DNA from 3 places in the Chryseobacterium sp. BGA-UO-ETr-SB22 genome. Region 2 is predicted to be linked to each of the others. Evidence: riboswitches for the same ligand, from Rfam matches in the RefSeq annotation. Region 2 holds a riboswitch; each other region holds the start of a gene.
The links. A riboswitch is a leader RNA that binds a small molecule or an ion and turns the genes downstream of it on or off. The one in region 2 is predicted to bind S-adenosylmethionine.
Positions count from the first base shown of each region.

Region 1: linked by a shared signal. The riboswitch ahead of AC57AW_RS03775 (alpha/beta fold hydrolase) and the one ahead of AC57AW_RS04545 (SusC/RagA family TonB-linked outer membrane protein) in region 2 are both predicted to bind S-adenosylmethionine.
Region 3: linked by a shared signal. The riboswitch ahead of AC57AW_RS00815 (TonB-dependent receptor plug domain-containing protein) and the one ahead of AC57AW_RS04545 (SusC/RagA family TonB-linked outer membrane protein) in region 2 are both predicted to bind S-adenosylmethionine.

Region 1 is NZ_JCAQOV010000004.1:13,655-16,835, reverse strand. Features, by position in the region: gene AC57AW_RS03780 (MGH1-like glycoside hydrolase domain-containing protein) at 1-1,378, opposite strand, end outside; SAM riboswitch class I at 1,567-1,673, shown strand; gene AC57AW_RS03775 (alpha/beta fold hydrolase) at 1,740-2,684, shown strand; gene AC57AW_RS03770 (ACT domain-containing protein) at 2,684-3,181, shown strand, end outside.
Region 2 is NZ_JCAQOV010000004.1:168,810-171,990, reverse strand. Features, by position in the region: gene pckA (phosphoenolpyruvate carboxykinase (ATP)) at 1-1,039, shown strand, start outside; gene AC57AW_RS04550 (type II 3-dehydroquinate dehydratase) at 1,149-1,556, opposite strand; SAM riboswitch class I at 1,801-1,900, shown strand; gene AC57AW_RS04545 (SusC/RagA family TonB-linked outer membrane protein) at 1,984-3,181, shown strand, end outside.
Region 3 is NZ_JCAQOV010000001.1:181,993-185,173, reverse strand. Features, by position in the region: gene AC57AW_RS00820 (alpha-amylase family glycosyl hydrolase) at 1-1,060, shown strand, start outside; SAM riboswitch class I at 1,332-1,437, shown strand; gene AC57AW_RS00815 (TonB-dependent receptor plug domain-containing protein) at 1,532-3,181, shown strand, end outside.

The sequences.
Region 1 (3,181 bases), 160 kb from region 2:
ACTCATAAGCAGGAAGCTGTCCGTTAGGATGCATATACCATTCTTTGGTAAGTAATAAAAGCTGTCCTTTGGCAAATTCTGCATCGATAATAGAAAAAGGAACACAGTGAAATGCCAGATCCCAGGTAGCATACCATGGATACTCCCATTTATCAGGCATAGAAATAATATCCTTATTGTGAAGATGATTCCATTCCGTATTTCTTACATACTCGTTGAAATTTCTTGGAGCTTCAAAATTGGGATCACCTTTCAGCCATTTTCCGATATTGTAATGATAGAACTGTTTATTCCAGAGAAGTCCCGCAAAAGCCTGTCGCTGAACATTTCTCTCATCTTCATTGACCGTATCATTCTGAATATCATTATAAAACTCTTCAGCTTCCGCTTGTCGTGTACTGAAAATAGTATCAAAATTTTCAAAAGGTTCATCCGTCTCATCAGGACACAATCTGAATTCGAAAATTTTACAGTCACCTGCACCTACAACTTCATCAATCAGAAAAGAAGCTTTTGTTCCTCTTTTTTCCGGGTTTACAGTATCTCCCTGATGAATAATAAAACTATTGATGCCATCTTTGAAATAGGTATTCTCCGTTTTAGGAGCCCCATAAAGTCTGGATGTATTGGTTTCATTATCACAAAATACACTTTGTGCATTTGAATTTCGGGAATAGAATTTTTTGATCGAAATGCTGTCATGCCCAATATTGATACTTCCGTCATGAGAAGCATTCATTTCTGCTTTATAGGTATTGTAACCCCATTTCCAGTTGTTTCTGAACCAGGCAGTAGGCGCCACTACAATGGGAGCATCATGCTGACTTCGGTTGCAGACCGTTACTCTGGCCAGAATATCGTTGTGATCAGCTTTACAGTATTCAATGAAAATATCAAAATACTCATCATTATCAAAAATTCCGGTATCGAAAATCTCATATTCCGGTTCCTTTTTACTGCGTCTTCCATTTTCAGCAAGAAGTTCATCATAAGGAAACTCGTTGATCGGATATTTATACACCATTTTCATATAGCTGTGAGTAGGTGTATTATCCAGATAATAAAAGATTTCTTTGATGTCTTCACCATGATTCCCCTGTGGGTTACTCAATCCGAAGAATCGTTCTTTTACCATTTTATCCTTCTTGTTCCAGAATGAAAAAGCAAAGCAGAACAACTGTTTTACATCAGAAATTCCGGCGATGCCTTCCTCGCCCCAACGGTAAGCATAGCTTTCGGCGTTATTATGATTGGTAAAATCCCAGGCATTCCCGTTTGAGCTGTAATCCTCACGTACATTTCCCCACTGCCGGTTGCTTACATATGGGCCCCAGTTTTTCCATTTGGTATCTTGTAATCTTTCTTTTTCGGCGGTCATATCTCATCATTTTTCCATACGAAGTTAGTTTTTTTGAAAAATAATTCCAATTTTTTTCATCTGAATAATTATTAATATGGCCTTGAAACACTTGTATTTAATGGCTTTTTTAAATATTAAAATAATTTTTTTTTGAAATTAAAAGAAAAGGACTACCTTTGCACCATTCGTTCATTTAAATATTGAAAATGTTATCAAGAAAGGTTGAGGGATTAGACCCTATGAAACCTTAGCAACCCTTTGCGCAAGCAAAGAAGGTGCTACGTTCTACCAAAGTATTTTGGACAGATAACTTACTGAAGTTCTTTTCAGCCATTTCCTGTGGCATTTTCAATTGTATTTGTATAAAAATATAATAGAATTGAAAACAGAACTAAACTATATTAATCTTTCGTATCAAACCAATTCCCACAAGGAATACAATATCCCGTTAAGCTATCAGCTTTTTGGGAAAGATCTGTTTACAGCACCCATCATTTTAATCAATCATGCACTTACCGGAAACTCAGAGGTATCCGGAGAAAAAGGCTGGTGGAAACAATTGGTGGGAGAAAATCAGATTGTTGATATCGATCAATACACAGTTCTGTGTTTTAATATACCCGGAAACGGTTATGACGATTTTTTAATTGAAGACTATGAAGACTTCACGCCTTCAGATATCGCAGCGATATTTCTGAAAGGACTTGAAGCTTTACATATCAAAAATATATATGCCATTATTGGAGGCTCTCTTGGAGGGGGAATTGCATGGGAAATGCTTGCCAAGCAGCCGGATCTTGCAGAAATATTTATCCCCATAGCCTGTGATTACAGAACACACGACTGGCTTCATGCTCAGTGTCTGGTTCAAAAATTTTTATTGAATGATAAAGATGAACCATTACAGAAAGCGAGAATTCATGCGATGCTGTGTTATAGAACTCCACAATCACTCAACGATAGATTTCAAAACCAATATAATCAGGAGAAACAACGCCTGGAATCAGAAGACTGGTTGGTTTATCATGGCAATGCTTTAAACGAAAGGTTTAGTTTAAAAGCATACAGACTGATGAATCATCTCCTGATGAATATTAATACTGATGAAACAGTATTGGAGAACATACAGGCACGAATGCACATGATCTCCGTAGATACAGACTTATTCTTTCCGGCTTCTGAAATCCGAATGTGTTTTGAAAACTTAAAAGAGAAAAATAAGAATGTTTCTTATCACGAGATCCAATCTATACACGGGCATGATGCCTTCCTAATGGAATATCAACAATTAAATAATATCATTAAAAACATTTTACAGAAGTAATGAAAAATGCTAACGAAATAAAATTTTTGAAGAACAGATCAATCGTCAAATTTGAAGGAGAAGATTTCCTGGGAGAAATTGGGATTGACGGACGAATTTTTAAAGCGCTTACTTTAGCGCGCATCAGTGTAGGGGTAATCTCTCAACAGGCAATAGAAAACGGAATTTCTATCCTGGTTCAGGAAAATGATGCTGAAAAAGCAGTCGCTTGTCTTATCGATGAGTTTGAAGAAGAAAGAAAGTCTGGAAAAGTATCCCAGATCTACAGTATCAATAATGTTTCTGTGATTGGTTTTGTAGCAGAAGATTTCAATAAAGTCTTTGCTGAACTGGCAAGAAACAATGTTTTCCCATTATTGCTGAATCAGGTTGCTGGAGAGAACAGAGTAAACATAGTAGTAACTTCTTCGCAGGATGAAAAGACAAAAAATATTATAGAATCTGAAATTTTCAAGAAGCCAAAGACCGTTCATCTGGCGATCATTGGACACGGAAAT
Region 2 (3,181 bases):
ATTACAGATCATCGGAGGTACCTGGTACGGAGGTGAAATGAAAAAAGGGATGTTTGCAATGATGAACTATTACCTTCCATTAAAAGGTATGGCTTCAATGCACTGTTCTGCTAACGTAGGTGAAAAAGGTGATGTAGCTTTATTCTTTGGTCTTTCAGGAACAGGAAAAACTACTTTGTCTGCAGATCCGAAAAGATACCTTATCGGTGATGACGAGCATGGTTGGGATAACAATGGAGTATTCAACTATGAAGGTGGATGCTACGCTAAAGTTATCGACTTATCAGAAGAAAAAGAACCGGATATCTTCGCTGCCATCAAAAGAGATGCACTTCTTGAAAACGTTGTAGTAAACAATGGAGTAGCAGATTATACAGACGGATCTATCACTGAGAATACAAGAGTTTCTTATCCAATCTATCATATCAACAAAATTGTATTACCATCTAAGGCTGGTCATGCGAAGAAGATTGTTTACCTTTCAGCAGATGCATTCGGGGTACTTCCTCCGGTTTCTATCTTAAATGAAGATCAGGCTCAATACCACTTCCTTTGCGGTTATACATCAAAATTAGCAGGAACAGAAAGAGGAATTACAGAACCTCAGCCATCTTTCTCTCCAGCATTTGGAGAAGCATTCCTTACACTACACCCAACAATGTATTCTAAAACATTGATCGGTAAAATGCAGGAGCACGGTGCTAAAGCCTATTTGGTAAACACGGGTTGGAATGGTACAGGAAAGAGAATTTCTTTGAAAGATACAAGAGCAATTATTGATGCAATCATTGACGGTTCTATCGATAATGCACCTAAAACTCTGGTTCCAATCATGAACCTTGAGATCCCTACTGAATTACCAAACGTTTCTACAGGTATTTTAGATCCTAGAGATACGTATGAGAGTGCTTCAGAATGGGAAGAAAAAGCAAAAGATCTTGCTTCAAGATATATTAAGAATTTTGAGCAGTACTGCGATACTGAAGAAGGTAAGAAATTAATTGCTTCAGGACCTCAATTACAGGAACAAACTATCTAATAGTTATCAAAATATACAGAAAAGCCTCATCATTGATGAGGCTTTTTTATTTTTTACTTTCGCACATTTACTTTTGTATCTGTGCAATCTGTATGAAAATTAACCGGAATTATTTTAAACTTAATAAAGCCAATCTATATCCATCCATCCCGAAACCTGATAAAACTGCGTCAGTGTTAGCTGCTGTCACAGATTTTTGTCTGAATTCTTCTCTTTTGTAGATATTGCTGATATGAACTTCTACTTTTGGTTTCTGAATATTTTTTAAACAATCAGCAATAGCATAAGAATAATGGGTAAAAGCGCCCGGATTGATCACGACTGCATCAAAATCGTCTTCCTGAAGCCTGTTAATAAGCTCGCCTTCAATATTAGACTGATAATATTTTAATTCATAAGACTGAAACTCGGATCTTAAAATTTCCAAATAGTTTTCCATAGAGACATTTCCATAGATTTCCGGTTCTCTGGTACCTAACAGGTTGAGGTTAGGCCCGTTTATAATCAAAACTTTCATACTATAAAATTAAAAACTTTTTTTAATTAATGATCAAAAATTTCCGCACAGATTTTCTTTGGTTCAATTAAATTATTGACAATGATATTTGTCATGTCTGTTAAAATGATAATGGTTGCAACTCCTTATAGTAATGAGTTTTATTAAAATCTTATGTTAATTTTTGAAAATTCATCATGAAAAATTTATAAGTCTACTTGTTTTATAGACTAAAAGTTTTTAGCTTTGCAACCATATTTCGATCGGCTTATAAAGAAAGATGGAGGGAACTGACCCTATGAAATCTTGACAACCTACCCCGAAGGGCAAGGTGTTACGTTCAGCCTTTAAAGGAAAAATAAGCATTTGGTTTATCGTATTTATCGATGCCCTTTGCTGACTTTTCTGCAAAGGGCAAAATTTTAATATACGATAAATAAAATTGATTATGATTAGTAATAATTTATTCACTTCTAAAGCTTGGATTCCTCCGGTTGCAGCATTTTTTCTGGGAATTACCAGTGTGAAAGCACAGAATTCTAATCCGAAAAAGGATAGCCTTCATGAAAAAGAGATTGATGAAGTTGTAGTAGTTGCTTATGGTAAGGCTAAAAGAAACAGCTATACCGGTTCTGTTGCTACAATTTCCAGCGATAAAATCAATAACAGACCTGTAACCAATATTACCAAAGCGCTGGAAGGGCAGGTTGCCGGTATTCAGACTACCAGTTCGTCAGGACAGCCTGGTGCCGTTTCTACCATCAGAATCAGAGGAGTTGGTTCAATAAGTGCTTCCAATGATCCGTTATATGTGGTAGACGGAATTCCTTTTGATGGAAATATTAACTCTATAAGCCCAAGTGATATTGAATCCATCAGTGTTTTGAAAGATGCTACAGCAAGTGCGCTGTATGGATCGAGAGGAGCAAACGGGATTATCATTATTACCACAAAATCAGGTAAAAAAGGAGAAGCGAAAGTTAATTTTAATATCAGTCAGGGGTTCTCAGGAAGAGCTGTAAAAGATTACGAGCAGGTAAATACAGACCAATACTTTCAATTATATTGGGAAGCTTTGAGAAATGGATACCAATCCGGAAAAGTGTCATCTCAGCAAGCAGCTCAGATGGCAACAGATAATCTTGTTTCGACTCTTGGGATCAATCCATATGGAACTGCTTATCCAAAACCGGTAGGAACTGATGGAAAATTATTACCAGGTGCATCGCCACTTTGGAATGACGACTGGAGAGATATTCTGCAGAGAGTGGCTTCAAGAAATCAGGTAGATCTTGATATCAGCGGAGGAAGTGAAAAAAGTAATTATTTCTTCTCATTAGGATATCTGGATGATAAAGGGATGGCGATTGAATCAGGATTTAAAAGATATAATACCAGATTAAAGATCAATTCTGAAGTGAAAAAATGGCTGAATGTAGGGGTGAATTTAAGTTATACAAACAGTATTCAACAAGCGCCGACTTCTTCAGATTCTAAGGCCAGCAATATCATCAATGCCGCAAGATTTATTCCTTCATTCTATCCTTATTATGAAAGAAATGAAGACGGGAGCTATATTTTAGGGGCAGACGGAAACCCTACATATGATTTTGGAAAGTACAGACCTACCAATGCGCTTCAGAATC
Region 3 (3,181 bases), on a different contig from region 2:
ACAGCAATGGGCAAACTATAGAGTAGCAGAGGGAAAAGGAGTAATGCTTTGGAATAAACAAACAGATCCTTATAACCAGAATACCATGGGATATAAAGACAACAGCAACTATGACAGAATGAATCATAGTCTGCATGGTTTTACCAATATGCGTGCTGTAGGATATGGAGAAAGTCATGATGAAGAAAGACTGATGTTTAAAAACCTTACCTATGGAGCTGTCAACGGAAGTTATGATGTTAAAAACCTGAATACTGCTCTTGAAAGAATGAAAACCTTCGGAGCAACTTTCTTTACCATTCCAGGTCCGAAAATGATCTGGCAGTTTGGCGAATTAGGATATGAGTTCAGTATCAACAGATGTGCTGACGGTACCATTAATAACGGGTGCAGAACCGATGAAAAACCAGTTGCATTTACTTTAAACTACGATACCAACGTAAACAGAAAAGCCGTGTATGATACATGGGCGAAAATAATCACGATCAGAAATACCCATCAGATTTTTAAAACTAAAACATACAGTATAGAATCCAATAATCTGGCTAATGATCCTAATGGATTGATTACGAGAATTTATCTCTATGATCCGGCTATTACAACCGGGATAAAAAATGTGGTGGTATTGGCCAACTATGATACATCTGCAAAAAACGTTGTTCCTTACTTTCCTTACACTGGCCAATGGCAGAATCTGATGGATGACAGTATTTCGAGTGTAGCTTCTACCACGGCTCCGATAACTTTGCAACCGGGAGAATTCAGGATTTTCGGAAATTATGCAGGTGCATTATCAACAACAGATCCAAACGCTGTAAATAAATTATCGCTTCAGATTGCTGACAATCCGATACAAAACGGAACTGCAAAATTAATTTTTAACAAAGCGAAAAACGGAGAGATTTTGATTTTTGATATGACCGGTAAAAAACTGGATTCATTCAAACTGGATAAAGAAAGCGGAATCTATGAAGTGAAAATCAATTATCCGGCAGGAACCTACTTGGTTCAGCTGAAGTCGGAAACAGGAATTGCCATTCAAAAGATGATGATCAAATAAAAACAAATTATGAAGTTGTTTAGACTTATAAAAATGTTGAATATATTAAAACCATTAAGAAGGATTTAAGAAATAAAGTGTAGTTAAGATGAATCATTCTGATGTTTAAGCTTAAAGCGAAGCTTATCTTAATACTCTTATCGCCTTAATATACTCTTAATGTTTCGAAAATAAAAGTTTACACAAGTTCTATAAAATAATAAAAGGCAGATTTGCAGTACAGCAGATCTGCTTTTTTGTATATTTAAAAAATTAGTCTACTTTTGCAGTAGATTTATCAAGAAAGGTGGAGGGATTTGGCCCAAAGAAACCTTAGCAACCTGCACGATTCGAGAAGTGTAAAGGTGCTAATTCCAACCCTGCGGGGGAGATAAGTGAAGTCAATATTCTTATATGAATTCCATTTCTTGAAGTCTTGTTTATCTGCGGAAAGATCCGTCAGACTGTTATTATTAATTGGCAAGAAGAAAAATGAAAAAATTAAGTACAGCGGTATTATTGCTTGGGGTAATTTGGGTTGCTGCTCAGGAAAACGAGGAAAAAGGAAAACAAATCGAAGATATCATCATCGTTGGAAACCGTAATGTCAAAAGAACAAAACTGGAAACCCCCGTTCCTGTAGATGTTATCAATATTGACAAAATCCAGAGGAGTTCTCCGCAAATGACGGCTCAGGATCTTCTGAACTATGTGATCCCATCATTTAATGCAGTAAGGCAGTCTGCTTCTGATGGTACAGAACATATTGATCCTGTAACTCTAAGAGGAATGGGACCAGATCAGGTTTTGGTATTACTTAACGGAAAAAGAAGGCACACAACTTCTTTAGTCAACTATCAGAATACAGTAGGAAATGGCTCTGTGGGAACAGATCTGAGCACAATTCCTGTCATTGCAATTGATAGAATAGAAGTGTTAAGAGACGGTGCCGCAGCACAATACGGGTCTGATGCCATTGCAGGAGTAATCAATATTATTCTTAAAAAAAATGCAGGAGCCTCAGCAAGTCTTACTTACGGATTGACTGGGCGAAATGATGGTGAGACCTATCAGGCAGGAGCCAACTACGGAACATCATTAGGAAAGAAAGACGGGTATATCAACCTTTCCCTGCAATTAAGCCACAGAGGAAAAACTACAAGAACTCAAAATCATGATTTAGATATTTTTGGAGATAATTTCGCTTATGAATTTGCTGGTGACGCTGAAGCTGTGAAAGCTGCCAGAGCTGCGGATGATGCAGAAATTGAAAAAAGAGGATTAACCCGGGATGATTTCAATTTTCAGATCGGAGATGCCCAGATCAGACAAGGGCAGTTGTTTTTCAATTCAGAATACCCTTTTAACGATAACTTTAAAGTATATTCTTTTGGAGGTTTCAGCATCAAAGAAGGAAAAGGATTTGGTTTCAGAAGACTTCCGAGTGAAACATCCAATGTGGTTTCATCCATCTATCCGAACGGTTTTCAAGCAAGTTTAGGATCTCAGGTGTATGACGTTTCTTATGCTGTAGGCGCAAAATATAATGTCAACGATTGGTTATTCGATCTAAGCAATACATTTGGCAGCAATACCTTCAATTATAATGTAAGCAATACCAACAATGCATCTCTCGGGGTAAAATCACCAACCCGGTTTTACGCAGGAGCCCATAGTTTTCTTCAGAATACCGTGAATCTTGATGTTTCTAAAAATATAAACCGTTTCAATATCGCATTCGGAGGAGAGTTCAGATTTGAACAATACCAGATCAAAGCAGGTGATGAAGCTTCCTATACCCAATATGACATCAATGGAAACATTGCTACGGAAGGATCAACAGTACTTGGTGCAGGCGGTTCTCAATCCTTTATCGGTTTTTCTCCCAACAATGCCTTGAAAAAAGACAGGCATTCCACCGCTGTGTATGCGGATGTTTCGTATGATTTAGATAAAAAATTAAATATCGACGCCGCTGCCAGATTTGAAAATTATTCAGATTTCGGAAATACCTTGAATGGAAAGCTTGCTGTGCGATATGAGTTCGTAAAAAATTATGCAGTAAGAGCTGCGGTTGGGACAGGATTCAGAGCGCCTTCCCTTCAACAGCAGTATTTTAATAATTCCTATGCCGATATTTCT